3 regions of the Pectobacterium aroidearum genome follow, and region 3 is predicted to be linked to each of the others. Evidence: predicted binding sites of a transcription regulator. Region 3 holds the regulator's gene; each other region holds the start of a gene.
What was found. The regulator PhoB, encoded in region 3, activates phosphate uptake and scavenging genes when phosphate is short. The targets are predictions, from matches to a motif close to CTGTCATAAAACTGNCNNAT.
Positions count from the first base shown of each region.

Region 1: glpT (glycerol-3-phosphate transporter) is a predicted target of PhoB. The motif match lies at 2,957-2,976, and genes of this name have one in related genera.
Region 2: serA (phosphoglycerate dehydrogenase) is a predicted target of PhoB. The motif match lies at 1,375-1,394, and genes of this name have one in related genera.

Region 1 is NZ_CP166097.1:317,197-327,357, reverse strand. Features, by position in the region: gene glpB (glycerol-3-phosphate dehydrogenase subunit GlpB) at 1-1,105, opposite strand, end outside; gene glpA (anaerobic glycerol-3-phosphate dehydrogenase subunit A) at 1,095-2,765, opposite strand; gene glpT (glycerol-3-phosphate transporter) at 3,075-4,424, shown strand; gene glpQ (glycerophosphodiester phosphodiesterase) at 4,500-5,585, shown strand; gene yigL (sugar/pyridoxal phosphate phosphatase YigL) at 5,647-6,447, opposite strand; gene pldB (lysophospholipase L2) at 6,498-7,535, opposite strand; gene rhtB (homoserine/homoserine lactone efflux protein) at 7,667-8,287, shown strand; gene rhtC (threonine export protein RhtC) at 8,356-8,979, opposite strand; gene recQ (ATP-dependent DNA helicase RecQ) at 9,024-10,161, opposite strand, start outside.
Region 2 is NZ_CP166097.1:639,037-649,197, forward strand. Features, by position in the region: gene AB8809_RS02845 (LysR family transcriptional regulator ArgP) at 1-321, opposite strand, end outside; gene rpiA (ribose-5-phosphate isomerase RpiA) at 562-1,221, shown strand; gene serA (phosphoglycerate dehydrogenase) at 1,516-2,748, shown strand; gene AB8809_RS02860 (zinc-binding alcohol dehydrogenase family protein) at 2,802-3,803, opposite strand; gene AB8809_RS02865 (LysR family transcriptional regulator) at 3,942-4,853, shown strand; gene AB8809_RS02870 (hypothetical protein) at 5,011-5,241, shown strand; gene AB8809_RS02875 (methyl-accepting chemotaxis protein) at 5,189-6,808, shown strand; gene ettA (energy-dependent translational throttle protein EttA) at 6,884-8,551, opposite strand; gene sltY (murein transglycosylase) at 8,921-10,161, shown strand, end outside.
Region 3 is NZ_CP166097.1:3,877,860-3,888,020, reverse strand. Features, by position in the region: gene AB8809_RS17645 (AAA family ATPase) at 1-2,199, opposite strand, end outside; gene sbcD (exonuclease subunit SbcD) at 2,196-3,434, opposite strand; gene phoB (phosphate response regulator transcription factor PhoB) at 3,706-4,395, shown strand; gene phoR (phosphate regulon sensor histidine kinase PhoR) at 4,423-5,745, shown strand; gene AB8809_RS17625 (phosphate ABC transporter substrate-binding protein) at 5,761-6,699, shown strand; gene AB8809_RS17620 (cobalamin-independent methionine synthase II family protein) at 6,939-8,045, shown strand; gene brnQ (branched-chain amino acid transport system II carrier protein) at 8,522-9,841, shown strand; gene proY (proline-specific permease ProY) at 9,983-10,161, shown strand, end outside.

The DNA.
Region 1 (10,161 bases), 1.7 Mb from region 3:
GATGTTCATCAACGATCGCCCCAAACTGCATATAGGGCTGCGGCGCAAACACGTCCTGCTGGCTCCAGCCTTCGCGCTGCTCCGCAAACCGAACATCCAGCCCAAAGACTGGCTCTGTCACCCGATCGAACTGCGTCACCAGCCCGTTACTGAAGAAGCTGCCGCTCGCCAGCACCGCGTACTTCGCCCGTAGCGGAATATCACGGTGATGGTGGCTATGAACGGCAATCTCCTGCGCCGACAGCGCTGCACGCACCGCGCGGTCGCCCGGCATTACCATGCCACCCAACTGACGAAAGCGCTGCGACAGCGCCTGATGCAAGCGCAATCCGAGAACTGACGGTGGTAAGGTCGGCAACAGCGATATCGGTTTACCTAGCGCCTCAGCGAGTTCACCCACCACTTCGGGACTATCCAACCCCAGACAGCCAGGCATGATGATGGCATCGTTACCGTTGGCCAGAAGCGACAGTTCCTCCACCAGCGCTGCACGGTTTTCTGGTCGATCGAGCACGCGGGCGATATTTACCGCACGGAATTCACTGGGGTTTTGGCGTAACCGATCCAGCACCGGCAGCTTGAGGTCATCACTGCGCGCCGCGATCCCCTGCGCCTGAAGCGTACCGGCAACAATTCGGGACTGAAAATCCAGAAAACCTTCGATACCAGCAATGAGCGGGTTATCGCCAAAATCGGAATCCGGCAGGCCACGCGTTACGCCATCAACCGGGCTCAGCCAGCATGCGCGAAACTTACCTAACGGCGTCATACGCCAGTGATTCTGCTGATAGCTGCCCAACAGGGAGATAGTGCTGCGCTCCAGCAATGCTTCGACCTGTGGCAACAGTGCGGCAACCGCCGCCGCCCCCATGCGCGAATAAGGGTGGTGAGGAGCTTGACGCGCCAGCTCATCCAACGCCTCAAGCGGCTGGCTCACAGGCTGTCCGTCAGGGAGATGGGAGAGTAAATCCAACGCACCGGAAGAAAAATGCAGCGCATTCTGCCCGGCGCTGACAATTGCGCAGCGTTTCCCCTGCTCCGCCAGACGAATACCGCAGGTCAGCCCCGCCAGTCCTCCGCCGATAATCACAACGTCATAGCGCATGACGATCCTCCTGGCTGTCGCTGGCCGTCAGGCCGCACAATCCCTGATAAATCCAACTGGTAAACTCGCTTTCACGCAGGGCATTGCCCCACGCGACTGGGCGAATCCCTTTCCAGCGTTCGTTCAAAAACTGGCTGAGCTGCGTGAGCGACTGCTCCGGCGTCGCGGTGCCCAGCCGGCACAGCAGGCCCGCTGCACGACAGGCGCACAGTTCACCCTGACAGGTGCCCATGCCAACGCGAGTACGGCGACGCAGGTCAATCAGGTTATTCACCTGCAATGATTCCACGGCGTAGCGTACTTCTCCCGCCGTCACGGCCTCACATTCGCACACCAGACTGCGATCAAGACGTTCACCGGACAGCATTCTTCCAGCACGTTCACCGTGGCGATAAATTGCCGAGCCGCGCAGCGGCGCGGAGAGCGGTTTTGCCGCAGGATAAGCTGACAGGGCGTGAGGGGCGGTTTTCACCTCATCCAGCGACTCAGAACCGGGCAGCGGCGTCTGTGCCGTCGAGCAGGCCACGTCATGGCCCAGCTTTTTGCAGATAGCGTCCGTCACCCACTCCGCCATCAGACGGTAGGTCATCAGCTTGCCGCCGGTGATGGTAATAAACCCTTCCAGCCCGTCGCGGCTGGCATGGTCGAGCAACACAATGCCGCGGCTTACGCTACGCCCGCTGGGGTCACTGTCGTTGGCAACCAGAGGTCGGACGCCGGCATAGGCGCGCAAAATTCGCGTGCTCGCCAGAGACGGCGCCAGCATAGATCCCTCGCGCATCAGCGTTTCCACTTCGGCAGGTGTCACCAGCATATTGTCGATTTGGTCGTAGTCGATGTGAGTTGAGGTCGTGCCAATCAGCGAAATGGTATCGCCCGGCACCAGAATGTCGGCATCTGCGGGTTTACGGCAGCGATTGATCACCATGTTGTTGATGCGGTGTCCAAGAATCAGCAGCGCGCCTTTCGCCGGGAACATGCGCACGCGCAGATCGGCATATTCCGCAATGTGTTGCCCCCAGATTCCCCCTGCGTTAACCACCACCTGCGCGTATATTTCTGTTTCTACACCTTTTTTATGGTCGAAAACGCGCACACCAGTAACCCGATCGCCCTGACGAATCAGCCCGATAACCTCGTGATAGGTCAAGACTTCCGCGCCGTGCTCGCAGGCATCGATCATGTTGGCTGCGGTCAGGCGAAAGGGATCGACAGAACCATCCGGCACGCGTACCGCGCCAATCAGCGCCGGATTAGCCGCGGGTTCCAGCCGCAGCGCTTCCCGCGGGTCCATCGCTTGAGCACGAATCCCCGCCTGCTGGCAGGAAGCAATAAACTGTGCCTGCCAACCAAGATCGTCTTCCGGCAAGGTAATAAACAGGCCGTCGGTCGGTTCAATACAGTGGCGGGCAATCCGCCGGAGAATCTGATTCTCTTCAATACATTCGCGGGCAGACTCGCCATCGGTAACCGCATAGCGGGCACCGCTGTGTAATAGGCCGTGATTACGCCCGGTTGCCCCGGTCGCAATATCATAACGTTCAAGCAACAGGCAGCGCAGCCCACGCAGGGCGCAATCCCGTGCCGTACCTGCTCCCGTCGCACCTCCGCCGATGACAACCACGTCAGTTTCACGCCAGTTCCCAGTATTTTGCATCATATTCTCGCTCCGGGCGGATGGTATATGTTGCTATTGGGACACAAAAAGGAGGGTTAATGTTTGATAAAGAGCAAAAACAAACACTAAACGAAAATAAAGGGGCATTTAAAAACAATAAGTGTGATTTACATCACTAAAACCACACTGTGGAATTTTCCGATTCTGTTAACATGAGCGCAAAAATCGTCACAGTTTCATAAAAGTGTAACATTAGCGTCATGAATCACACTCATTTGCACGCTAGCCCCTTACAATAACGTTCGTAATAGAACAAAAAAGCTATCGTTTTTTTTCGCATTGGAGATATCTATGCTGAGTATTTTTAGGCCCGCCGCCCACCAGCCACGCGTGTCGCAGGATCGTGTCGATCCCCTCTATCGCCGTCTGCGCTGGCAGATTTTCATGGGGATCTTTTTTGGCTACGCCGCCTACTATCTGGTACGCAAAAACTTCACACTGGCAATGCCTTACCTGATTGAACAGGGCTTCTCGCGCGGTGACCTTGGCTTTGCGCTATCCGGTATCTCTATCGCCTACGGCTTTTCCAAATTCATCATGGGTTCGGTATCTGACCGTTCCAACCCACGGGTTTTCCTGCCTGCCGGTCTGATTCTGGCAGCCGCCGTGATGCTGTTCATGGGCTTCGTGCCGTGGGCAACATCAAGCATCGCGATTATGTTCGTCCTGCTGTTCCTGTGTGGCTGGTTCCAGGGAATGGGATGGCCACCGTGTGGACGCACCATGGTTCACTGGTGGTCGCAGAAAGAGCGTGGCGGCATCGTATCCGTATGGAACTGTGCTCACAACGTCGGCGGCGGGCTTCCGCCTCTGCTGTTCCTGCTGGGTATGGCCTGGTTTAACGACTGGAAAGCCGCACTTTATATGCCGGCCTTCGCCGCGATTCTGGTTGCTCTGATTGCGTTTGCACTGATGCGTGACACACCGCAATCCTGTGGTTTACCACCGATTGAAGAGTACAAAAACGACTATCCGGTTGACTACAATGAAAAAGACGAAGAAGAACTGACGGCTAAGCAGATTTTCATGCAGTACGTTTTCCCGAACAAACTGCTGTGGTACATCGCTATCGCCAACGTCTTCGTTTACCTGCTGCGTTACGGCATCCTCGACTGGTCACCGACTTATCTGAAAGAAGTGAAACACTTCGCACTGGATAAATCGTCCTGGGCCTACTTCCTGTACGAATACGCAGGTATTCCGGGTACGCTGCTGTGCGGCTGGATGTCCGATAAAGTGTTCAAAGGCAACCGTGGCGCAACGGGCGTGTTCTTTATGACGCTGGTGACGATAGCGACCATCGTGTACTGGATGAACCCAGCCGGTAATCCGGGTGTGGATATGGCCTGTATGATCGTCATCGGCTTCCTGATTTACGGCCCGGTGATGCTGATTGGTCTGCACGCACTGGAGCTGGCACCGAAGAAAGCAGCAGGTACAGCAGCGGGCTTCACCGGCCTGTTCGGCTACCTCGGTGGCTCCGTTGCCGCTAGCGCCATCGTCGGCTACACCGTTGACTTCTTCGGTTGGGACGGCGGCTTCATGGTGATGATCGGCGGCAGCATTCTGGCGGTACTTCTGCTGATTGTTGTTATGCTGAATGAGAAAAAACATAAAGCAGAGTTAGCCAGCCGCGCTTAACCCGCTCTTGTAAGCATCCCTCTGGCGGCGTCATGATGACGCCGCCTTTCTCTCAACAGAAAGAGGTTTGATCGCATGAACGTTACCGTAACATCCCTACTCTCCGCCCTCGCACTCTCCGTTTCCCTTAGTGCTTCCAGTCACGCAAGTGACTCCGCTTCATCAACCGACAAAATCGTCATTGCCCACCGCGGCGCCAGCGGCTATCTGCCCGAGCATACGCTTCCAGCCAAGGCAATGGCCTACGCTCAGGGTGCCGATTATCTGGAGCAGGATCTGGTGCTCACCAAAGATAACGCACTCATTGTCCTGCATGACCACTATCTGGATCGCGTGACCGATGTGGCAGAACGTTTTCCGCAACGCGCCCGTAAAGATGGACACTTTTACGCCATCGACTTCACGCTACAAGAGATCAAGTCGCTGAAATTCACCGAAGGATTCGACATCAAAGACGGCAAGCAGGTACAGAGCTACCCGAACCGCTTCCCGATGTGGAAATCCGACTTCCGCATTCATACCTTTCAGGAAGAGATTGAATTTATTCAGGGTCTAAACCACTCAACGGGCAAGAACATCGGGCTCTACCCCGAAATCAAAGCGCCGTGGTTTCACCATCAGGAAGGGAAAGATATTGCCCGCGAAACGCTGGCCGTGTTGAAGCAGTATGGCTATACGAAAAAAAGCGATAAGGTTTTCCTGCAATCGTTTGATGTTGCAGAGCTAAAACGCATCAAAACCGAATTGCAACCGCAGATGAAGATGGACCTAAACCTGATTCAACTGATTGCCTATACCGACTGGCATGAAACCTACGAGAAACAGGCCGATGGGACGTGGGCGAATTACAACTACGACTGGATGCAAAAGCCCGGCGCCATGCAGCAGATTGCAACCTATGCCGATGGTATCGGGCCGGACTACCACATGCTCGTCCAGAAAGGTTCGACGCCTGACAACATCACCTTTACCGGCATGGTGAAGGAAGCCCACCAGCATAAACTTCAGGTACACCCGTTCACGGCAAGGGCTGACAGGCTACCAGCGTACGCCAAGGATATCGATCGGCTTTACGATATTCTCTACTATCAGGCGGATGTTGACGGGCTGTTCACCGATTTCCCCGACAAAGCGGTCGATTTTCTGAAAAAACCGCGCTGAAGTTCAGCATTCCCATCGGGCAGTACGTGCCCGATGGGGCGTCGGTTCGAGAATATACGGCTTACTTCAGAAACAGTTCCCGCAGGTAATTCGGCACCGCGCTGTCTGCGTTAGAACCAATCACTTCGCGATCCGGCAGTAAATCTTTCAGGCGCTGGTGCGCGTTCTGCATGACGCAGCCTTTACCTGCCATCGACAGCATTTCGTAGTCGTTCATACCATCGCCAAACGCTACGCACTCTTTGAGCGAGAAGCCGATGATCTTCGCCACCTGCTCCAGCGCATGGCCTTTAGATACGCCGCCTGCCATCACTTCCAGACAGGTGAGCGTCGAAAAGCTCACGTTAACGCGGTCGCTCCAGCGCGCATTGATCGCTTCTTCCAACGGCAGCAGCTGTTCATGGGAATCGCAGGTAAAGAACACCTTGCTGACGCCATCGGTTTCCAGCAGCGCAGGCTCGAACAACTTGTATTTAAAGATCGACTCTTTGAAGAAACGTTCTTCTTCCGCACGCGGACGGTTCATAAACCACTCATCATCGCGATAAACGTGCGTCAGCATATCGGGGTTATTGTGCACGACGCTGTAAAGGTCGCGGGCGATATCCTGATCCAGATTGTGGCTAAAAATCAGCTCGCCCTGCGAGTTGTGCACTCGCGCGCCATTCGAGGTAATCATAAACGCGCTGATGCCGAGATTATCGCGAATCTGCGCGACGTCCATGTGGTGCCGTCCGGTCGCGAACACAAAGTGAATCCCTTTTTCCGTCAGCAGCCTGAGGGTTTCTTTCGCATACGGGGACAGCGAGTGGTCAGGTGACAGCAGTGTGCCATCTAAATCGGAAGCAACGACATGGTACATAACGATGAGATCTCACTTCTGGTGTGTTGTAGCGGCACACGCCGCAAAAATTAATGATAACGCGCAAAGTGCGCCAGAATCAGCGCAAATGCCTGAGCGCGGAGGTTATCCGTTTCAAATAGAATTTCATGCCGCGCACCGGGGATAACCTGTAGAACGCCGTTCGCATTGGCGTTACCGCTCTGCGCCAGTGCCTGACAAAACGCATTTTGGCTGCGGTTATCCACCACGCGTTCCTCTCCCGCCTGCAACAGCAGCAGCGGCGTAGTGACGGCGCTGGCCTGTGCCTGTAGCTGTTTCCCTGCCTGTATCGCTTCACGCACCCAATGATAAGTGGGGCCGCCTACGCGCAAATCCGGCGAGTCTGCATAAAATCGAATGCTGCGCTGGTAGCGTTCACGGCTGTGCGTCAGCACATTCATTCGATAAGGCAACGGACGCCACTGTCCGGTGCCGATAGCGTAATAATCACGTATCGCCGGACGACGCTCTGCCCAATCGACAATCCATCCGGCAACACAATGAGGAAGCGGCAAACGAATGCCAAACATCGGCGCGCACAGCGCAACGGCATCAAACGTCTCAGGCTGGCGAATCAGCAGTTGTGCCAGAATCGCGCCTCCCATTGAATGCGCTAACGCAAACCGGCGGATATAGTGCTTAGGCCCTATGTGCTGCTGACACAGCGTTTCGGCGTCATCGACATAATCACTGAAACGCACAACGTGTCCACGGTGGCCGTCTTGCAACACGCGACCCGATCGCCCTTGCCCACGGTGATCCATGATGAGTACATCATAGCCGCTATGAAAAAGGTCATACGCCACTTCGCTATATTTGACGTAGCTTTCGATGCGGCCTGAAAAGACAACGACAATCTTGTCGTGCTGTGGCGCGGTAAAACGAACAAACCGGATAGGGACGTCATCAACGCCAGAGAATTCGCCCTCTTCGCGCTGACGCCAAAAATCCAGTAATTCTCCGGTAGCAAAAGCGGCAAACTGCGCTTCTCGCGTTAGCAGGTTCAAGGTTAACCCCTCAGGCGTTAACCGTTCCGACGTAAACAACGTATTGTGGCGTTGAACCATCACACCTCTCCGGTGACGCGGGAAAACTAAAGCTAGCGGAAGAACATGACAAGCGGTAGAGCACCAGCGTATTGTGACATAAAAAACAAACAGACTCTCGTAATACAGAACGTGATTCAGGGGTATGCTTCATGACATTGGACTGGTGGTTAACCTATTTACTCACAACGCTTATTCTCAGCCTGTCGCCCGGCTCGGGCGCCATCAACACCATGAGCACCGGCATTAGTCACGGCTATCGCGGCGCGGCGGCCTCGATCTGTGGTTTGCAGGTCGGGCTGGCGATTCATATCGTGCTGGTCGGCATCGGGCTAGGCGCGCTGCTTAACCAGTCGGTACTGGCTTTCGATATGCTGAAATGGCTGGGCGCGGCTTATCTGATTTGGCTGGGGATTCAGCAGTGGCGTGCCGCAGGCGCACTGGACCTTCAGGCGATCGCCAGCGCGATGCCGCGTCGTAGACTCTTTAAACGTGCGGTGCTGGTGAATCTGACCAACCCGAAAAGCATCGTTTTTCTGGCGGCGCTGTTCCCACAGTTCATTATCCCCCACCAGCCGCAGGCCGCTCAGTATCTGGTATTGGGCGTCACCACCGTTGTGGTCGATATTATCGTGATGATTGGCTATGCCACGCTGGCCACGCGGATCGCCGGGTGGCTGAAAGGCCCACGGCAGATGAAGACACTCAACCGGATATTCGGTTCACTGTTCGTGCTGGTTGGCGCGTTACTTGCCACCGCGAGAAAAGCCTGATGAAGACAGTGCGCCGTATCGACTTACGGCGCGCTGTTGTTCTCCACCAGAAACGCTCTGGGGAAATGTTAGCGAGAGAAAATCAGGTGCAGGCCAAAACCGGTAAATAGCACGCCCGCTACGCCATCCACCCATTTCGCCAGACGCTGATAGCCGCGACGCATTGCCGGCAAGGCGAAAACCATCGCAACCAGACTGAACCAGATCAGCGTTTCAATCGAGATCAGCGCAAACAACCCCCAGCGGGCGCCGCTGCCGACGCTATCGCCAACAAACAGCGAGAACACGCTGCCGAAATAGATCAGCGCCTTCGGGTTAGCCAGATTCGTCAATAGCCCACGCATAAAGGTTTTACCGCGCTGAGGCAAGACCACCGCCGTTTCCTGCGTGGTTTCCAACTGTGCTTTACGCCGTGCGGAGCGCAGCATCTGCCAACCCATCCAGCACAGATACAGCCCGCCGCCGACGGTAATGGCGGTATGCAGCCAGGCCATTTTTTGCAACAGCAGATGCAGCCCCAGCAGCGCGATAGCCGCCCAGACCACCACGCCCAGAGAAATACCCAGCACACCCATCATCGCTTCACGGCGGGAACGGCTGGCCGCGGTTTGTGAAACAAAAAAGAAATCCGGCCCTGGGCTCATCAGCGCAATGAAATGCACCAGCGCCACCGTCAGAAATAGCATCAGCATCTTGGTTTTCCTGTTTTTTTAAATGCAATCAGATAAGGCGAGCGTTACTCGTCATCATTATCGACATGATCGCGAATCATGTTCATGAAGGGCGCACCAAAGCGTTCAAGCTTACGGTGACCGACCCCGTTGATATTCAGCAATTCACCCGCGGTGATCGGCATCAGTTCCGCCATCTCCAGCAGCGTCGCATCGCTGAACACCACGTAAGGCGGAATATTGTCTTCATCCGCAATGGATTTACGCAATTTGCGCAATTTGGCGAACAGCTTACGGTCGTAATTTCCGCCATAAGATTTCTGATTCGCGCGAGGCTTCAGGTTAATCACTCGCGGCACAGCCAACTGTAGCGGCACTTCTCCCCGCAATACCGGACGTGCCGATTCGGTAAGCTGTACGGCGGAATGCATCGTGATGTTCTGGTTCAGCAAGCCCAGATGAATCAGCTGGCGCAGCACGCTGACCCAATGCTCCTGCGATTTATCCTTGCCGATGCCGTAAACCGGCAGCTTGTCATGGCCGAAGTCCCGGATACGCTGGTTATTTGCGCCGCGCAACACCTCGACGATATACCCTAAACCAAAGCGCTGACCGACGCGATACACGCAGGACAGCGCCTTTTGCGCCTCAACCAGCCCGTCGTAACGCTTCGGCGGATCGAGACAAACATCGCAGTTACCGCAAGGTTGTTGGCGCCCTTCACCGAAATAGTTCAGCAGCACCAGACGACGGCAGGTCTGCGCTTCGGCAAATGCCCCCATCGCATTGAGCTTATGGCGCTCGATATCCAACTGTGGCCCGGCGGTTTTTTCTTCCAGGCAGCGGCGCAGCCACGCCATATCCGCCGGATCGTAGAACAGCGCAGCTTCAGCAGCGAGGCCGTCACGTCCGGCACGCCCCGTTTCCTGATAGTAGGATTCGATGTTGCGCGGAATATCAAAGTGCACCACAAACCGCACGTTAGGTTTGTTGATGCCCATACCAAATGCGACGGTCGCGACTACCACCTGAAGATCGTCACGTAGAAACGCTTCCTGCACCTGCGCACGCCGCTCGTTATCCAGACCAGCGTGATAAGCCCCTGCGCTCAGCCCGCGCGCCTGCAAACGCGCACAAATGTCTTCCACGCGGGAGCGGCTATTGCAGTAGATGATGCCGCTTTTTCCCCGCTGTCCCTGCACG
Region 2 (10,161 bases), 2.0 Mb from region 3:
CAGCAGCCAGGTTGCCAGACTGTCGGCGTTCACCGCCAGCGACAGCAGCAACGGGATATCGCTGTTGGTTTCATTGCCCAGCCACTCTTCTTCCAGTAGCTCAACCTGATGAAGCAACGCCAGCAGTTTCTGCCCTTGTTCTGTCGGGCGAGGGGGGATGGTTCTGACCAAGAGCGGTTGGCCGAACAAGTTTTCCAGCTGTTTGATACGTTGCGAAACGGCAGATTGGGTAATACACAATTTTTGGGCGGCGCGCTCAAAACCACGCTCGCGGATGACGGCATCCAGAGCCTGAAGCGTTCGATAGTCCGGGCGTTTCATGAAAGTCAAAATCCTCTGAATGAGTCTGTTTTTTTCACTATGCCACATTTTGCTGCTTTGCCATGCAGAAATCTTATTTTTGGCTATTGTGCGCAATCACGATTCAGCACGGTATGAGGGAAATGATGTGCGTGAAATAATGCATCCGCGATGAAGTGAATTTGCACGCTTTCCCCAACGTGCATGTTCTATAATACGCACACGTTTTCGTATATCGATTCTACAGGCCAGAAGCAGATTATGACGCAAGATGAACTGAAAAAAGCAGTGGGATGGGCAGCGCTAGACTATGTCCGCCCGGACACCATTGTGGGAGTAGGAACCGGATCGACGGCGGCACATTTTATTGATGCGCTGGGTTCGATAAAACACCAAATCAAAGGCGCGGTCTCCAGCTCGGATGCCTCAACGGAAAAACTGAAAAGTCTGGGTATCCCCGTCTTTGACGCCAATGAAGTCGATTCGCTGGATGTTTACGTCGATGGTGCCGATGAGATCAACGGCCATATGCAGATGATTAAAGGCGGCGGTGCGGCACTGACCCGCGAGAAAATCATTTCGGCGCTGTCGCGTCAGTTCATCTGCATTGTTGATGCCTCCAAGCAGGTTGATGTGCTAGGTAAATTCCCGCTGCCGGTTGAAGTTATTCCGATGGCGCGGTCTTACGTCGCGCGTGAACTGGTGAAGCTAGGCGGGCAGCCGGTCTATCGTCAGGGCGTCGTGACGGATAACGGCAACGTCATTCTGGATGTACACAACCTGAATATCATGGATGCGATCGCGGTAGAAAATCACATCAATGGTATCCCAGGCGTGGTGACCGTTGGGCTGTTTGCCAACCGCGGTGCGGATGTCGCGTTAGTCGGCACGTCTGAGGGTGTAAAAACCGTCGTTAAATGAGTGCGGGATCGTTCTGACGTGGTGAGCGTCCACGTCAGAAATTTTTTAGCTAAAAAAATCTATTTAGTTAACGGCTCATTTTTGGTACTTAATATCACATTTTCTTATTTTATTTATCGTCGATATGGCGATGCTCATCTTTGGCAATATTTTTTGCCATAAATCAGACGCGCCTCTCTGTAGCGTGATTCGGGCGAAGCAATCGTTTGTATTGCTGACTGCGTAATTTTTGTTATGTTGGCAGAGGCTATTTAGCACTCTGTCACATTTGATGTCTGAAAATAAGGTCGGGAAATGGCAAAGGTATCACTGGAAAAAGACAAGATTAAGTTTCTGTTAGTGGAAGGCGTGCACCAAAGCGCGCTGGATAACCTGCGTGCAGCCGGTTACACCAACATCGAGTTCCATAAGGGCGCGCTGGATCCTGAGGCGCTGAAAGCCTCCATCCGCGATGCGCACTTTGTGGGTATCCGCTCGCGTACTCATCTGACAGAAGAGATTTTTGCTGCTGCGGAAAAACTGATCGCGGTAGGGTGTTTCTGTATCGGGACTAATCAGGTTGATCTGTCGGCTGCGACTAAACGCGGTATCCCGGTATTTAACGCACCGTTTTCCAATACCCGATCCGTGGCAGAAATGGTGATCGGTGAAATGCTTCTGATGCTGCGCGGTATTCCGGCAGCGAACGCGAAAGCACACCGTGGTATCTGGCACAAACTGGCTGTGGGATCGTTTGAAGCTCGCGGCAAAAAGCTCGGGATCATCGGCTACGGCCACATCGGTACGCAGTTGGGTATTCTGGCTGAAAGCCTGGGTATGCACGTTTATTTCTATGATATCGAAAGCAAACTGCCGCTGGGTAATGCTCAGCAGGTGCGCCACCTGTCCGACCTGCTGAATATGAGCGATGTGGTGAGCCTGCACGTGCCGGAAAATGACAGCACGCAGAATATGATGGGCGCGGAAGAACTGGCGCTGATGAAGCCCGGTGCTATCCTGATTAACGCTGCTCGCGGTACGGTGGTTGATATTCCAGCACTGTGTGAAGTGCTGAGCAGCAAGCACCTGTCCGGTGCGGCCATTGACGTATTCCCGCAAGAGCCGGCAACCAACAGCGACCCGTTCCTGTCGCCGTTGTGCGAGTTTGACAACGTACTGCTGACGCCGCATATCGGTGGTTCCACGCAGGAAGCGCAGGAAAATATCGGTGATGAAGTGGCTGGCAAACTGGCGAAATACTCAGACAACGGTTCTACGCTGTCTGCGGTGAATTTCCCGGAAGTATCGCTGCCTGTTCACGGCGCACGCGCCAGCCGCCTGCTGCACATCCATGAAAACCGTCCTGGCATCATTACCAAAATTAACCAGATCTTTGCTGAGCAGGGCATTAACATTGCCGCACAGTATCTGCAAACGACACCTGAGATTGGTTATGTGGTGATTGATGTTGAAACTGACGGCGCGCAAACGGCGCTGCAACTGATGAAGGCGATTCCAGGCACCATTCGTGCCCGTCTGCTGTTCTGATGTGTGATTGATCGGTTAGTTTTAATCAGCCCCGTAAGGGGCTGATTGCGTTATTACAGCGCGATAACGATCTTGCCGCGCATATGCCCTTCCAGCACTTTATCGTGAGCTTGCTTCAGCGTGTCTACCGTTAACCCTTGCAGCGTTTCGCTGGCGGTTCCCTGAAGTTTTCCAGCATCAACCAGCTGTGCGACTTCGTGCAAAATGTTCCCCTGTTCGGCGATATCCGGTGTGGTAAACATGCTGCGGGTAAACATGAGTTCCCAATGTAGCGCCGCGCTTTTGAGTTTCAGCGCCGTTTGGTCGAGCGGGTGTTTGTTTTCCACGATGGTACAGATATGCCCCATCGGTGCGATCAGCTTGCTGATCGCCTCCCAGTGGCCGTCGGTATCGTTCAAACAGAAAATGTAATCGACCTGTTTGATCCCTTCTTTTTCTAACTCAGCCACCAAATTACGGTAATCCACAACCTTGTGCGCACCACGCTGGCGGCACCATTCCGCCGAGTCAGGCTTTGATGCAGTAGCGATAATGTTCACCGAACTGCGCAGCGCTGCCAGAGAAATCGCAAGGGAACCTACGCCGCCTGCACCACCGATAATCAGCAGCGTTTTCTCGCTGTCAGCCTGCTGTATTTTCAAGTGCTCGAACAGCCCTTCCCACGCGGTCAGCGCCGTGAGCGGCATTGCAGCCGCGGCGGCCCAGTCGAGAGACGCGGGCTTGTGTGCGACGATGCGTGAATCAATTAACTGATGCGTCGTGTTGCTGCCGGGACGGGTGATATCACCGGCGTACCAGACTTCATCGCCTACCCGAAACTGGCTAACGGCGCTGCCTGTTTTTAGCACGACGCCGCTGGCATCCCAGCCGAGAATTCTAGGCTGTTGTAATCCATTCTGGCGTAATCCGGCATGCACCTTGGTATCCACCGGGTTGACGGAAATGGCTTTTACGTCGATTAACAGATCGTATTCACCGGGCTCGGGGATGTCCTGAGTGATGGCGATGAAATTTTCTGGCTGTTGTGGATCAACGGCTATCGCATGAACGGTCATGGTCTATTCCTCATTATTTTCAGAATGCGGTTGTGTAAATACGGCAGGCTTCTTTGAATAAAACCAAGTGTAGAACACGGAGATAGGGCTGATAAGATGGACAATGAATAATGCAGTGTTCGTTTGAGGTGAACAATCATGTTTAAACAATTGCAGGATATGGCGCTGTTTGCGCTGGTGGCCGAGTGTGGCAGTTTTACACAGGCGGCGCGCAAAGCCGGGCTGGCAAAATCCAGCCTGAGCTTGCGCATTAGCCAGCTTGAACAGCAGATTGGCCTGCGGCTGTTGAACCGAACGACGCGCCAGCTCAATCTGACGTTTGCGGGTGAGCGTTACCTGATTCACTGTCAGGAGATGCTACAAGCCAGCGAACGTGCCGATCTCGCTATACAGCGTCTGCGCGATAACCCCAGTGGGCGGTTACGCATCACCAGCCCGGCAGGATTAGGTTCCACGCTGCTGGCGCGGCTTACCGCTGAATTTCAGCAGCGCTTTCCCGCGGTATCGCTGGATGTGTTGATTTCAGATGCGGTGATCGATCTGGTACAGGAAGGGTTTGATGTCGCTTTTCGTACCGGTAAACCGCACGATTCTTCACTGATTGGACGCCCGCTTGGGCAGACTCCCCGCTATTTGCTGGCATCGCCTGACTATCTGGCGCGGCACCCGGCATTACTCCATCCGCAGCAGCTTCAACAGCACCGCTGTATTGCGCACCATGCCTGGACGGAGTGGCTCCTTCATCGCGGTTCAGAACTTTATCGCTGGTTACTGCCCGATGCGCATATCACCGATAACCTGCTTTACGCCCGCGAGTGCGCTATTGCGGGAGCTGGCATTACGCTATTGCCAGATTTTCTCTGCCTGGATGACGCAGTGTCCGGGAAATTGGTCAGGGTTTTGTCGGATTGGCAGGCGGAAGCTAACGAGCTTTATCTGGTGTATCCCAGCCGCAAGCTGAATTCGCCCGCGTTAGCGTGTTTTATCGACTTTGTTTTACAACATAGTGCGTTGGATGATTACTCAACGTTTTTGAAAAAGCAGCAGTGATGCCGTCTCTACAATATTTTTGTTTCATTTTTATTTGGATCTTTTGATTTTTATTGAAACGTGATTTCTATCAACTTATTTTAGGTACGTTTTAGATTGAGAATGCCGATAACAATGTTGGTTCCTTTTGACTTTTTTATGAAAGGTGTGGTCCTGAGTGGCGTTATTGTCACAGTGCTATCTGGACTCTGCCGTGCTTGTCATGGCAGAGATAATGTATACCAGTGATGGTGAAAATGAGAATGCAACCGATGTCTATTCAAAAAGAGAAGTTGAGTTACATCAACAATATACGTCTCGTTTCGTTATTTATTACTCTTTTTTCAATTATCCTGATTTTATTTGCGCTTTCTATTGGCACAGCGAGTTATTTTTTAAAACAGAGTAATGATTCACTCGATAAAGCGAATGAATTGTCTGATATCCGGGCCGGTATCAGCAGCAGCCTCGATCAGCTACGCGTAGCCAGACTGCTGCTTATTCAGGCTGGTGCAGCAAACCGTATTAGCGATCACGAGGTGTTTAAATCCGCTTCAGATCAGGCAGCTGGTCGAGTCAGAGCCTCGCAGAAGCGTCTGGATGAATATCTCGCACGCCCAGACAAACTGGAGAGTGAAAAGGCCTTGGATGAGGATATCCTCAAGGCTTATAACAACTATCGCGATAATGCGATTGTTGTGATGCAGAAAGCCACGAGTGATGGTGAATTTGAAGATCTGGTGTCGTTGGAAAGCACAGTGGCCCGTCAGTTAGATGAAGCGTTCAGTGTTCCAGTGCGTAAGAAAGTGACTGAGCTGACAAAAGCCGCGCAGGATATCAATCTACAAGCAGAACAGAATGCCAAGCTGGGTTACTGGATGATGGCAGGTTCATTTGCCCTGTCGATCATTATGGCGATCATGGCCTACATCATGGTGCGCAATGTGATCCTTGCGCCAATAAACAGACTGGTTGAGCGTATCCAGAAGATTGCAGCGGGCGATTTGACGCAGCCGCCGATGGCAATGGGGCGCAATGAAATCGGCATTCTGGGGACGAATATCCAGAACATGCAGGCGGAGCTGACGGATACGGTGACGATCGTGCGTGAAGGGGCGGATTCGATCTACCAGGGATCGTCAGAAATCACGGCAGGCAACGTCGATCTCTCTTCGCGTACCGAGCAGCAGGCCGCCGCGCTGGAAGAAACCGCGGCGAGCATGGAACAGCTGACCGCAACGGTGAAACAGAACTCTGACAATGCTCATCACGCCAGCCAGTTGGCAAAAAATGCCTCTGAAAAAGCGGAGAAGGGCGGACAAATTGTGCAAGGCGTGGTGGACACCATGCAGGACATTTCTACAAGCTCAAAACGCATTTCCGAGATCACTTCCGTTATTAACAGCATCGCTTTCCAGACCAACATTCTGGCGCTGAACGCCGCGGTAGAAGCTGCGCGTGCGGGTGAGCAAGGGCGTGGTTTTGCTGTGGTGGCGGGGGAAGTCCGTAATTTGGCGCAGCGCAGCGCGCAAGCCGCGAAAGAGATTGAAGGGCTGATTGGTGAATCAAGCCGGCTGGTGGAAACGGGCTCAGGGCTCGTGTCTCAGGCGGGGACAACCATGGGTGAGATTGTGCGTGCGGTTGTCAGCGTGACTGACATCATGGGGGAAATTGCTTCCGCTTCTGACGAACAGAGCCGTGGCATTGGGCAGGTTAGTCAGGCCGTGTCTGAAATGGATAGCGCGACGCAGCAGAACGCAGCGCTGGTGCAGGAAGCCTCGGCAGCGGCCGTTTCACTTGAAGAGCAGGCTGCTCGTCTGACGCAGGCTGTCGCGGTATTTAAACTGGCTGGCGTCGCTCAGAAGCTGAAAGCGTCATTGCCAAAAGCGGCACCGCAACCGCGTTTAGCGCCAGCGATGGCGATTGCCGGAAGCAGTAGTAAAGGCAGCGATAATCAAAACTGGGAAACGTTCTGATTCCTGGTAGATGAAGCATGATAGAAAAAAATGGCCCGCATTGCGGGCCATTTATTTATAACGTTCGATGACGGCTTATTTAGCGATCTTCTTGTACTTGATGCGGTGTGGTTCCAGCGCATCGGCACCCAGCGTACGCTTTTTGTATTCTTCGTATTCGGTAAAGTTACCTTCGAAGAATTCCACTTTACCTTCATCCTGATAATCCAGAATGTGTGTTGCGATACGGTCGAGGAACCAACGGTCATGCGAGATCACCATGGCACAGCCCGGGAATTCCAGCAGGGCGTTTTCCAGCGCGCGCAGGGTTTCGATATCCAGGTCGTTGGTCGGTTCATCGAGCAGCAGCACGTTACCGCCGACCTGCAACAGCTTCGCCAGATGCAGACGACCGCGTTCACCACCGGACAGCTCGCCAACGCGTTTGCCTTGATCAACCCCTTTGAAGTTGAAACGGCCAACGTACGCGCGGCTTGGCATCTCGGTGTTGCCGATACGCATGATGTCCTGCCCGCCGGACACTTCTTCCCAGACGGTTTTGCTGTTGTCCATCGCATCACGGAACTGGTCAACTGACGCCAGTTTCACTGTTTCACCCAGCTCGATCGTACCGCTATCTGGCTGCTCCTGACTGGACATCATACGGAACAGCGTCGATTTACCGGCACCGTTCGGGCCGATAATGCCGACAATGGCACCTTTCGGTACGGAGAAAGACAGCCCGTCGATGAGCTGGCGTTCGCCGTAAGATTTGCTGAGGTTAGTGACTTCCACCACTTTATCGCCGAGGCGAGCACCAGGCGGAATAAACAGTTCGTTGGTTTCGTTACGTTTCTGGTATTCCGTGTTGTTCAGCTCTTCAAAGCGTGCCAGACGGGCCTTACCTTTGGACTGACGGCCTTTGGCACCTTGACGCACCCATTCCAGCTCTTTCTCAATGGATTTACGGCGTGCTGCTTCCTGAGAGGCTTCCTGTGCCAGACGCTGATCTTTCTGCTCCAGCCAGGAAGAGTAGTTACCTTCCCACGGAATCCCTTCGCCACGGTCCAGCTCCAGAATCCAGCCCGCTACGTTATCGAGGAAGTAACGGTCGTGGGTAATCGCCACAACAGTGCCCTCGAAGTCGTGCAGGAAGCGTTCCAGCCAAGCTACGGACTCGGCATCCAGGTGGTTGGTTGGTTCGTCGAGCAGCAGCATGTCCGGCTTTTCCAGCAGCAGACGGCACAGTGCCACGCGGCGACGTTCACCCCCGGACAGGTTGGCGATTTTTGCATCCCACTCTGGCAAGCGCAGCGCATCGGCAGCGCGCTCCAACTGGTTATTCAGATTGTGACCGTCATGTGCCTGAATGATTTCTTCCAGCTTGCCTTGCTCAGCAGCCAGTTTATCGAAATCTGCATCCGGGTCGGCATACAGTGCATAGACTTCATCAAGACGCTTCAGCGCGGTCACGACTTCAGACACCGCTTCTTCTACGGATTCACGTACGGTGTGCTCCGTATTTAACTGCGGTTCCTGCGGCAAGTAGCCGATTTTGATTCCAGGTTGTGGGCGAGCTTCGCCCTCGATGTCCGTATCAATGCCAGCCATAATACGCAACAGCGTTGATTTACCGGCTCCATTCAGACCCAGTACGCCGATCTTGGCACCGGGGAAAAAACTGAGGGAGATGTTTTTCAGAATGTGACGCTTCGGCGGAACGACCTTACCGACGCGATGCATGGTATAAACATATTGAGCCACGTTGCGACTTCGCCTCTCTCTTATCTCTATGATTTGTCAACCTAATAGGGTGACCATGTGTAGCACTGTGCTACTTAATACTCAGTGATGCCGCCCGGAGAATGCCCTGGCAGCGGATTGATTATTCTAATTGCATGACTTTGAGTATGAAGTGTAGCGGGTTTCAGCCCACGATCCCAGCTATCCGGCGATTTGCCATGGCCGATCTGAGAGATAGACCCGCCTGATGAATTTCAGAATCGGTTTGCGGATCGACGTATCGTTGTCTGGCATGATGTGCCACACTGGATCTGCCCGATAGGATAGGGGTATCGATACGATGAAGGATGCCGATAGCAAGTTCGATAACGGATGAGGTTAATGCAGGTGATGAAAGCGGGTCATTGGTGGTACGCCGTTGCGGCGATATGTCTGGCTGGGGCCTCCGGCCATGTGCTGGCGGATTCTCTGGACGAACAGCGTCAGCGCTATCAGCAGGTTAAGCAAGCATGGGACAGCAACCAAATGGACACGGTAGCGCAGCTGATGCCGACGCTGCGCAGTTACCCGCTTTATCCTTATCTTGAATACCGCTCGCTCACGCAGGACCTGAGCCAGGTCAGCGCGACGCAGGTGAGACAGTTTATGGCAACGCATCCGACGCTGCCGCCCGCCCGTAATCTCAACACCAGCTTTGTGAATGAACTGGCGCGTCGTCAGGACTGGATCGGGCTGTTGGCATTTAGTCCGCAGCCACCGAAACCGGTCAGCGCCCGCTGTAACTTTTATTATGCCCAGTGGGCCACTGGTCAGCGTCAGGGCGTGTGGGAAGCCACGCGTGATATCTGGCTGACCGGGCGTTCGCTCCCTGCCGTATGCGATAAACTCTTCTCAGTCTGGCAGCAGGCGGGCGAACAGACGCCGCTGACGACGCTGGAACGCGCACGTCTGGCGATGGATGAAGGCAGCAGTAGTCTGGTGAGTTACCTCATCAAACAGTTACCCGACGATTATAAAACGATGGGCGATGCGCTGCTAAAACTCCAGAACGATCCGAATTCGCTGGAGAGCTTCGCTCGTAGCGTCGGGCCAACGGATTTCACCCGGAAAGTCACGCTATCGGCCTTCACGCGCACGGCGCGTCAGGATGCCGATAATGCCCGTTCGATGCTGCCAGTGATTGTCCGTCTACAGAAAATGAGCGCCGCAGAACGTCAGGAGATGGAAGAAACTATTGCCTGGCGGTTGATGGGCAACGATGCCACCTCAGAGCAGGCACAGTGGCGGGATGGCGTGGTGCGGCGGAGCACGTCGACCACCTTGCTGGAACGCCGTGTGCGTATGGCGTTGGGCGCTGGCGATCGTCAAGGGCTGACGAGCTGGATGGCGCGCTTACCGGCAGAGGCGTTACAGAAAGATGAATGGCGTTACTGGCGTGCGGTGGTGCTGTTGGATCAGGGCAAGCGTCAGGAAGGTGAGATGCTATTACGCAGCCTGATGCAGGAGCGCGGGTTCTATCCTATGGCGGCAGCGCAGAAGCTCAACGAGCGCTACCCCATTACGATCATGACAGCGGTGAAGCCAGATCCTTCTTTGACCCAGCTACCGGAAGTTGCCCGTGTGCGGGAGTT
Region 3 (10,161 bases):
TGCGGCAGTCAGTAAATCCTTACTTTCCTGCCACAGTTTTTGCGACTGCTCGCGCGCGGCAATCTGCTGTCGAATGGCCTGTTCTTCGGCTTCACGCTGTGTAAGCCAGACGGCTACCTCATCCTGCTGTTCCAGCGAGTAGGTAACTTGTAAGCGCTCACTGACACTTTGCCAGTGTTGCAGCAGAGCCTGATGTTCGCTATCACATTGAGCAAGTTCCGATTGCAGCTGTTCCCGCTGCTGTAAGCGTGCGTTCAGTTCAGCAGTGGTATTCGCCAGCGCGATGGTTAACTGGTTTACATCCTGCTGTAACGCCGTCAGACGCCGTTGGGTTTCAGACGGTTGTAGTGCCTGATAGCGCTCGATAGCGGGGTGCTCGGTTGAGCCACACAGCGGGCACGCCTCTCCGGCCTGTAGCCGCTGCCGTTCGGCTTCCAGCTTAACGATATGCACTTCCTGCCGATATATCGTTTCCAAATCGGCCAGACGCTCACTGCGCTGCTGATGTTCAGACTGCTGCTGTTTCTGCAATATTTCTGACTGCTCGATATGGCCTTGTGCCTCAACGAGTTTGGCGAGATGTTGCTGCTTGCGCACCTGAAGGCGCTGGTATTGGTCGCTGACAGTGGCGAGTTGTCGACATGTCGCCTGCTGATCCATGAGCTGATTAAAGCGCTGGTGCAGAGTGGAAAGTGGCTGATGCGTGTCCTGATGTTGCCGCGTTTCATCGTGTTGCGTGAACTGCTGGCGTACAGCATCAACGACTTTTTGTTGTTCACGCTGCTGTGCCGCCAGCTTGTCGGCTTCTTGCTGCCGTGCCGTCGACTCTGCCGTATGCTGTGCCTGTTTCTGGTTCAGCTTCTGTTGCTCGTCCTGTAACTGGCGCAACTGCCGAAACTGGGTGCGCCACAGAGGCAACAGTTCTCCCCACTGCTGATGATGTGCATGTTGCTGGCGGTAAGACTGGATCTGTTCAAGCTGCCGTTTAGCCTGCTGTTGTTCCGCTGCGACCTGTGTTTGTTTAGCTTCGTCGGCGTGCAGGCGAGCCTGCGTTTTTGCCAGTTCGTCCTGCTGCTGGTTTTTTTGCTGTTCCAGCGTAGCAATGCGATGGTCAAGCGGCACAACCTGCTCGTTGATCAGTTGCTCTTGCTGTTGTCGTATCTGCTTGTGCTCACTAACGTCCTGTTCCGCTTTTTCTTCTTGCTGACGTAACGTTCTTAACGCCAACTGTTCTGCGGCCAGCTTGCCGTTGAGTTGTTCAATCTGCTGGGCGAGGGTCAGGGACGCCTGCCGATAGCGCTCTTTTTCCTGATGTAGCGGCCTCAGTTTTTCTGCCGGTTCGCTATTGGCTAATTTGTCGAGCTGCGGCCTAGCCTGCTGAATGGCGGATTCGGCGCTAGTGTGTTGCGCCTGCGTATGAGTTACCTGCGTTTGCTGCTGCGTCAGTTGCTCAAACCAGCGTAGCGTAGTCAGTGCTTGCTCACGCTCAACGTTGCCCTGTTGTTCCTGCTGGATCAGTTCGGCAAGCTGTGCTTCCACCTGCTGACGCTGCTCATCGGTCAACAGCTGAATACCGGATGCACGCGCCTGTAGCGTGTTCAATGTGACATTTGCCTGCTTGTGCTTGTCATAGACGCGCTCAGATATCAGGCCATAGATATCCGTGCCGGTCAGCTCTTCCAGTAGCTCTGCGCGGTCATCTGGTTTTGCATTGAGGAAGGCGGCAAACTGGCCCTGCGATAGCATCATGGATCGCGTGAAACGGCCGAAATCCAGCCCGGTGATTTGTTCCACCATATCTTTTTTATCGGTGATTTTTTCACATAGAATTTTGCCATCTTCAATGAGCGCGAGTTCGGCCTTGGGAGACTGTAAGTTGCCGTCAGAGGCATTTCTTGCCCGACGTTGGCTCCAGAAGGCGCGGTATCCCACGCCTTTCACCTCGAATTCGACCTCGGCGAGACACTCCGCTGTGTTACGTGTCATCAGATCATTCTGGGTGCTGGAAATAACCTCCAGACGAGGTGTTCTGTGGTACAGCGCCAGACAGATGGCATCCAGCAGCGTGGTTTTTCCCGCGCCGGTGGGGCCGGTAATCGCAAATAAGCCGTTGCTGGAAAAGGGCTCCTGCGTGAAGTCGATCTTCCATTCGCCTTTCAGCGCGTTGAGGTTCTTTAAACGCAGACTGAGGATTTTCATTTGGCAGTCTCGCTATTTTCCAGTTCATCAATAACCTGATTAAACAGGGTGCGAACCCGCTGCTGGCGGCCTTCTTCCATGTCTGTCTCCGTTGCCAGACGACGTTCAAAAACGTCATACACGCTGAGCTCGTTCAGCGTTTCTTTATCTTGCCGGGTCATCGCCTGTAAACGTTGCTCACGCGTGCGGCGTAGCAGAAGCACCTCAACGGGCAGGTTCTCGGTCATCGCCTGAATGCGCTTCTGCATGTCGCTGAGATAATCCTGTGTGCTGATTTCGATATCCAGCCACACGGGCTTGTCACCCTGATAGTGCTGGAACGCGGACAGCTGTCGTTCAATGTCACTCAGACTGCCTTTAATCAGCTGCATCGGTTGGGTGATGGGAATAGGCAGCGTATTTATCTGCGGGGGAATTGGCGGTGACGCGTCTGGTGTAAAACTGACCAGACAAACAGATTTCTCACTGTTGAGTTCGTCAAAACTTAGCGGAATAGGCGAACCGCTGTAGCGGATATGCTCACTTTGAGTCACGCGCTGCGGGCGATGAATATGGCCGAGCGCGATATAATCCGCAGGGGGAAAAGCCTGAGCAGGGAACGCATCGAGCGTACCAATATAGATATCGCGCACGGATTCGGAGGCGGTGGCACCAATTGTCGTCAGGTGCCCGGTGGCAATAATCGGCAGCGGCAGGCCGAGTTCATCGCGCTTTTGGCAAGCCAGTTTGTAACACTGCTGGTAGTGCGCCGTAATGGCTTCCTGTAGCGCCAGCTGTTTTTCATCACCGGACTGTCCGGCTTTGCTGGTCAATACATCGCGCGGGCGTAAAAAGGGAATGGCACAGAGCAGGGCGCCGGGCTGCTGCTGGCGGTTTTCCAGCAGGAGCACCTGTTGGGCGGGATCGTCGCTGGCGCAGGCAATCACGCGCGTGTTCAGGCAGGCCAGCAAATCACGGGATTCATTTAACATCGCGACGGAATCATGGTTTCCACCGAGAATGATGAGCTGGCAGCCTGTACGCTGTAGTTCTACTACGAAGCTATAATACATTTCCCGGGCATAGCTCGGGGGAGAACCGTTATCAAAAATATCGCCTGCGACGATAATGGCATCGACCTGATGCTGCTCCACCTGAGCGATGAGCCAGTGAAGAAAAGCCTGATGTTCAGCCGCGCGGCTTTTGGTATAAAAATATTGTCCTAAATGCCAATCGGCGGTGTGGATAATGCGCATCGTGTTCTCTCGATATTCATGCCGCGTGGCGGTGGATGACGTTGTCATTATAGGGAAGGGTGCTCTGTCATCGTAATGCGATGATTATATATAGCCGGGATGTCGGCTGTCGCGTTGGAATCCTGAGTTTGGAAAGCGGCTCGAAAAATCGGATGTATGCGTTGTAACATTGCGCGCAGAGGGCCGTGTGTTTTTCATAAATCTGTCATAAAACTGACGCATAATGCCTTTCGCTTGCTAACAGCGACGATGATTAACGACAGGATTAACAATGGCAAAACGCATATTAGTCGTGGAAGATGAAGCACCAATTCGTGAAATGGTCTGCTTTGTACTGGAACAAAATGGTTATCAGCCAGTTGAAGCCGAAGATTATGACAGTGCGGTCACGCAACTGTCGGAGCCGTTCCCAGAACTGGTGTTATTGGACTGGATGCTGCCAGGAGGTTCGGGCCTGCAATTCATCAAGCATATGAAGCGTGAGGCACTGACGCGTGATATTCCGGTGATGATGTTGACCGCACGCGGTGAAGAAGAAGACCGTGTACGCGGCCTTGAAGTGGGCGCGGATGATTACATTACCAAGCCGTTTTCACCCAAAGAATTAGTGGCGCGAATCAAAGCCGTGATGCGCCGTATTTCACCGATGGCGGTGGAAGAAGTCATTGAAATGCGTGGCCTGAGCCTTGATCCTTCTTCCCATCGCGTGACGACGGAAGAACATGCGCTGGATATGGGGCCGACGGAATTTAAACTGCTGCATTTCTTTATGACGCATCCTGAACGTGTTTATAGCCGGGAACAGTTGCTGAATCACGTTTGGGGCACTAACGTTTATGTTGAGGATCGTACTGTCGACGTCCATATTCGTCGACTGCGTAAAGCGCTGGAAACCAGCGGACATGATAAAATGGTGCAAACCGTTCGGGGAACGGGCTACCGTTTTTCAACGCGTTACTGAGGTGATCGTAACCGGAGAAATATTAACGTGCTAGAACGTTTATCCTGGAAAAGGCTGGCATTGGAGCTGGCTTTTTTTTGTTTGCCCGCGTTGTTACTGGGGCTGATTTTTGGCTATCTGCCCTGGTTTCTGCTGGTCGCCGTATTAGGCTTACTCTGCTGGAATTTTTATAACCAGCTGAAACTTTCTTATTGGCTGTGGGTTGACCGCAGCATGACGCCACCGCCCGGTCGTTGGAGCTGGGAGCCGCTGTTTTACGGGCTTTACCAGATGCAACTGCGTAACCGGCGCCGACGCCGTGAACTGGCGCTCCTGATCAAACGCTTTCGCAGCGGGGCTGAATCCTTGCCGGATGCGGTGGTGATCACCACCGAAGAAGGAACCATCTTCTGGTGTAACCATCTTGCGCAGCACTTGCTCAATTTCCGCTGGCCGGAGGATAACGGTCAGAATATCCTCAACTTACTACGTTACCCCGAATTCACGAATTACATGAAAGGGCAAGATTTTAGCCGTCCTCTCACGTTGCAGCTGAATAATTCCCACCATGTTGAATTCCGCGTGATGCCTTATTCCGAAGGGCAGCTATTGATGGTCGTGCGTGATATTACGCAGATGCACCAGCTCGAAGGCGCCAGACGTAACTTCTTTGCCAATGTGAGCCATGAACTGCGTACGCCGCTGACGGTGTTGCAGGGCTATCTGGAAATGATGCAGGAAGAAACGTTGGATGCGGCGCTGCGCGGAAAAGCGCTGAATACCATGCAGGAACAGACCCGGCGTATGGACGGGCTGGTCAAACAACTGCTGACCTTGTCCCGTATTGAAGCGGCGACGGCGATCGATTTGAATGAAAAAGTCGATATTCCATTGATGCTGCGTGTGTTGCAGCGTGAAGCGCAGACCCTGAGTCAGGGGCGCCATGAGATCGTCTTTCGTGTGAACGAAAATCTTCGCGTGTTTGGTAATGAAGAACAGCTGCGCAGCGCGGTATCCAATCTGGTGTATAACGCGATCAACCATACGCCAGCGGGAACGCGTATCGAAGTCTGCTGGCAGAAGATCCCGCAGGGGGCGCAATTTCAGGTCAGCGATAACGGGCCGGGCATTGCGGCCGAGCATTTGCCGCGCCTGACTGAGCGCTTTTATCGGGTCGATAAGGCGCGTTCACGACAGACGGGCGGCAGTGGCCTGGGGCTGGCGATCGTTAAGCATGCGCTCAGCCACCACGATTCCCGTCTGGAAATCATGAGTGAAGATGGTTTGGGCTCGCGTTTTGTCTTTACGTTGCCGAATCGGTTGATTGTCCCTGGCTCTCTGGCTGAAAATACGGTGAAACCTTCGGCCTGACGGAAAACGCTACCCATGACATCCGCCACTCGTATTGCGGGCGCTTTTTTACTGCTGTTCAGCGCGTTTTGCGCTGCGCAGCCTCGCCAGATGCTGGCAGGCAACCTCTCCAGCGCGGGATCGGATACGCTGGCTAACCTGATGGCCTTTTGGGCGGCGGATTTCAACCAGCATTACCCGAACGTGAATTTACAGATTCAGGCCGCCGGCTCATCCTCTGCGCCGACGTCTCTGGCATCGGGCGCCGCGCAGCTTGGGCCGATGAGCAGGGCGATGAAGGCCAGCGAAATAGAGGCGTTCGTCCAGCACTACGGCTATCCGCCGCTGGCGGTGCCTGTCGCGATGGATGCGCTGGTCGTGCTGGTCAATCAGGATAACCCACTGCTTGGGCTGAACTTGTCGCAGTTGGACGCTATTTTTTCGATTACGCAGCGCTGCGGTAACCACCAGCCGATAAAACAGTGGGGCGATCTTGGCCTGCAGGGCAGTTGGGAAAAACGCACGCTACTGCGCTATGGGCGGAATTCTGCGTCAGGAACCTATGGGTTCTTTAAGCAAAAGGCGCTATGCCGGGGTGACTTCCTTCCTCAAGTCAATGAACTACCCGGTTCGGCATCCGTTGTACAGGCGGTTGCTGCGTCAACTGATGCCATAGGCTATGCCAGCGTAGGCTTTCGTACCAGCGGCGTGAGAATGCTGCCGCTAGCCGCGCAAGGGACCGACTACATTTACCCCTCGACTGAAAATATCCGCAGCGGTTTATACCCCTACACCCGTTACCTTTACATCTATGTGAACAAAGCGCCCAGCCAACCATTGGAAGCGCTGACGGCGGCATTTTTAGATCGTGTGCTGTCCGAAACGGGGCAGTCGCTGGTGAATCAGGATGGTTATTTACCGTTGCCGGAAGAAACGCGTCGTCAGGCGCGTCAGCTGATTGGCCTGCCAGAGTAATATTTCTTACCCACGAATTGGCGATGTTTCACGTTATATGAATTTTCTTCATGTAATGTGAAAATTCTTCCATTGCCCTGTGGATTGTCACGTGACAGGATAGTTTTAAATTTAGACGTCCAGATGGCTAAATAAGATTAAATGTAACTATCCCTCTGGGTAAATATTTCATATTGAAACTATCTGCCAGCTCGCTTCTTCTATGAGGAGCCACGCTGGCAACATGTCAGGAGCGACACATGGCGAACACCTTATCCCCTTTCCGTGCCGATATCGTCGGCAGTTTCTTGCGTCCCGATGCCATCAAACAGGCGCGTCTTCAACATCAAGCGGGCGAGATTGATGATATCGCGCTGCGCAACATTGAAGATCGTGAAATCCTGCGAGTGGTAGAAAAGCAGCGCGAAGCGGGTTTGCAGATTGTGACTGATGGTGAGCTGCGTCGTGCCTGGTGGCATTTCGACTTTTTTGCTGATTTGCACGGCGTAGAGCGCTACGAAGCCGATCACGGTATTCAATTCAACGGTATTCAGACGAAATCTCATGCGATTCGCGTCGTAGATAAAGTGAGTTTCAACCCTCAGCATCCGATGCTCGATCATTTCCGCTACCTGAACAGCATTTCTGGCGATGCGGTCGCTAAAATGACGATTCCTAGCCCCAGCGTGATGCATTTCCGCGGCGGACGTAAAGCGATTGATGCGACGGTTTATCCCGATCTGGCCGACTACTTCGACGATCTGGCGCAAACCTGGCGCGATGCGATTCATGCATTTTATGACGCAGGTTGCCGCTTCCTGCAACTGGATGACACCGTGTGGGCCTACCTGTGTTCTGACGATCAAAAACGCCAGATCCGTGAACGTGGTGAAGATCCGGCACAGCTGGCGCGGACATACGCCGACGTGTTGAACAAAGCGCTGGCAGATAAGCCTGCGGATCTGGTGATCGGTTTACACGTCTGCCGCGGTAACTTCCGTTCGACCTGGATTTCTGAAGGCGGCTATGAGCCTGTGGCAGAAATTCTGTTTGGCGAAGTCAATGTCGATGCCTTCTTCCTGGAATACGATACCGAGAGAGCGGGTGGATTCGAGCCACTGCGCTTTGTGAAGCCGGGCCACCAGCAGGTCGTTCTGGGGCTGATTACCACGAAGAACGGTGAGCTGGAAGATGCTGAGGTGGTGCAGGCGCGTATCGCGGAAGCGGCAAAATATGTCAATCTCAGCCAGATTTGCCTGAGCCCGCAGTGTGGTTTTGCTTCAACGGAAGAGGGCAATAGCCTGACGGAAGAGCAGCAGTGGAATAAGCTGAAGCTTGTCGTAGATATTGCCAATCGCGTGTGGTGACACTCAGTGAAATAACCGTATCACGGTAATGGATAAACAAAGGCCGGATCATTCGATCCGGCCTTTTTTGTGCTCATTCTTCTGCTCTCTACCCGCGGTGTTCTGTGAAATATGTTTTTTTTATGATCGAACAACGCATTTTATCCCGATTTTTGTCAGTTTTATTGCAATGAAATATCGATAAATGCGCAAATCATGTGTTATGCAAAACGAGATAAACCAATTTATATTCTTATTTTTTGGCATAGTTAGGCCAGATACTCTGGTTTTTGGATCTCTGCTTGTCTTTTTACGCTATAAACGTTTTACTTAGCACCCAATATGGCTGTGCAAAAAATAACTTCTATGACCGCCATTTTCGCGTCGCCGGAGTGTTGGCATCATGCTTCGAGCTAACTCTTGGTAAACGGCTTTTGGCGGCGATAAACGACACAGCTTTCTTTTTATCGATTTGATACAGGCAACACGACATAACTATGAGTCATCGTTTAACGTCCAAAGATATTGTGGCATTGGGTTTTATGACCTTTGCTTTATTCGTGGGGGCTGGAAATATTATTTTCCCGCCTATGGTGGGATTACAGTCGGGAGAGCACGTTTGGACGGCGGCGATCGGCTTCCTGCTGACCGCAGTTGGTCTACCGGTGTTGACCGTGATCGCACTGGCTCGGGTTGGCGGTGGCGTAGATGCGCTCAGCTCGCCGATTGGTAAAAAAGCGGGCGTGGTTCTGGCCACGGTCTGCTATCTGGCCGTTGGGCCACTGTTCGCTACGCCGCGTACGGCAACCGTGTCGTTTGAAGTCGGCTTGGCTCCTTTGGTCGGCAACGGAGCGTCTCCGCTGCTGATTTATAGCCTGATTTACTTTGCCATTGTTATCGCGATTTCTCTGTATCCGGGCAAACTGCTGGATACGGTTGGTCATGTGCTCGCGCCGCTGAAGATCATTGCGCTGGCGGTATTGGGTATTGCGGCGGTGCTGTGGCCTGCGGGTACGCCAATTCCCGCGACGGAAGCGTATGAGCAACTGCCGTTCTCCAATGGCTTCGTCAACGGCTATCTGACGATGGATACGCTGGGCGCGATGGTCTTTGGTATCGTGATCGTCAATGCGGCGCGCTCACGCGGGGTGTCAAGCCCTATGCTGTTGACGCGTTACACGATGTGGGCGGGCTTGATTGCCGGTATTGGCCTGACTCTCGTCTATTTGAGTTTGTTCCAGCTTGGTTCCGTCAGTGGCGAACTGGTGCCGCAGGCGCAGAACGGCGCTGAAATTCTCCATGCCTATGTACAACACTCGTTTGGCAATATGGGGAGCAGCTTCCTGGCGTTGTTAATCTTTATCGCCTGTCTGGTGACGGCGGTGGGGCTAACCTGTGCCTGCGCTGAATTCTTTGCGCAATACCTGCCGTTGTCTTACCGCACGCTGGTGTTTGTGCTGGGCATCTTCTCAATGGTGGTGTCTAACCTGGGTCTTAGCCATCTGATCCAACTTTCTATTCCTGTACTGACAGCGATTTATCCGCCATGTATCATTCTGGTTTTATTGAGCTTTACGCTGCGCTGGTGGAATAGCGCTTCACGTATTGTGGCGCCCGTCATGCTCGTCAGTCTGTTATTTGGCATGATTGATGGTATAAAATCGTCGGCTTTCAAATCGCTGTTGCCAGAGTGGAGCCTCAACCTGCCGCTGAGTGAGCAAGGGTTGGCATGGTTGCCACCGTCACTGCTGATTTTGCTGGTCGCGGTGATTTACGACAGAGTGTGTGGTCGTCAGGAAGTTACGGTACATCAATAATATCGTTAATGCCTGATAGCGCTGGAGCGGTAGGAATATCGTACTGCTCCGGCCCAACGTTGGGTTTCTGCACCACAGGTATTTGCCTGTGGTTTTTCTTTTTGTAATGTTTTTCTTTCTATAAGACAGGGTTGCTTATCAATGGAACAACCATCTTCCAAGCTCAAGCGTGGGTTAAGCACGCGGCATATTCGCTTTATCGCCCTTGGCTCAGCGATCGGAACCGGTCTTTTTTATGGTTCCGCGAGTGCGATCCAAATGGCTGGTCCCAGCGTGTTACTGGCTTATCTGATCGGTGGGGTTGTCGCGTATATCATCAT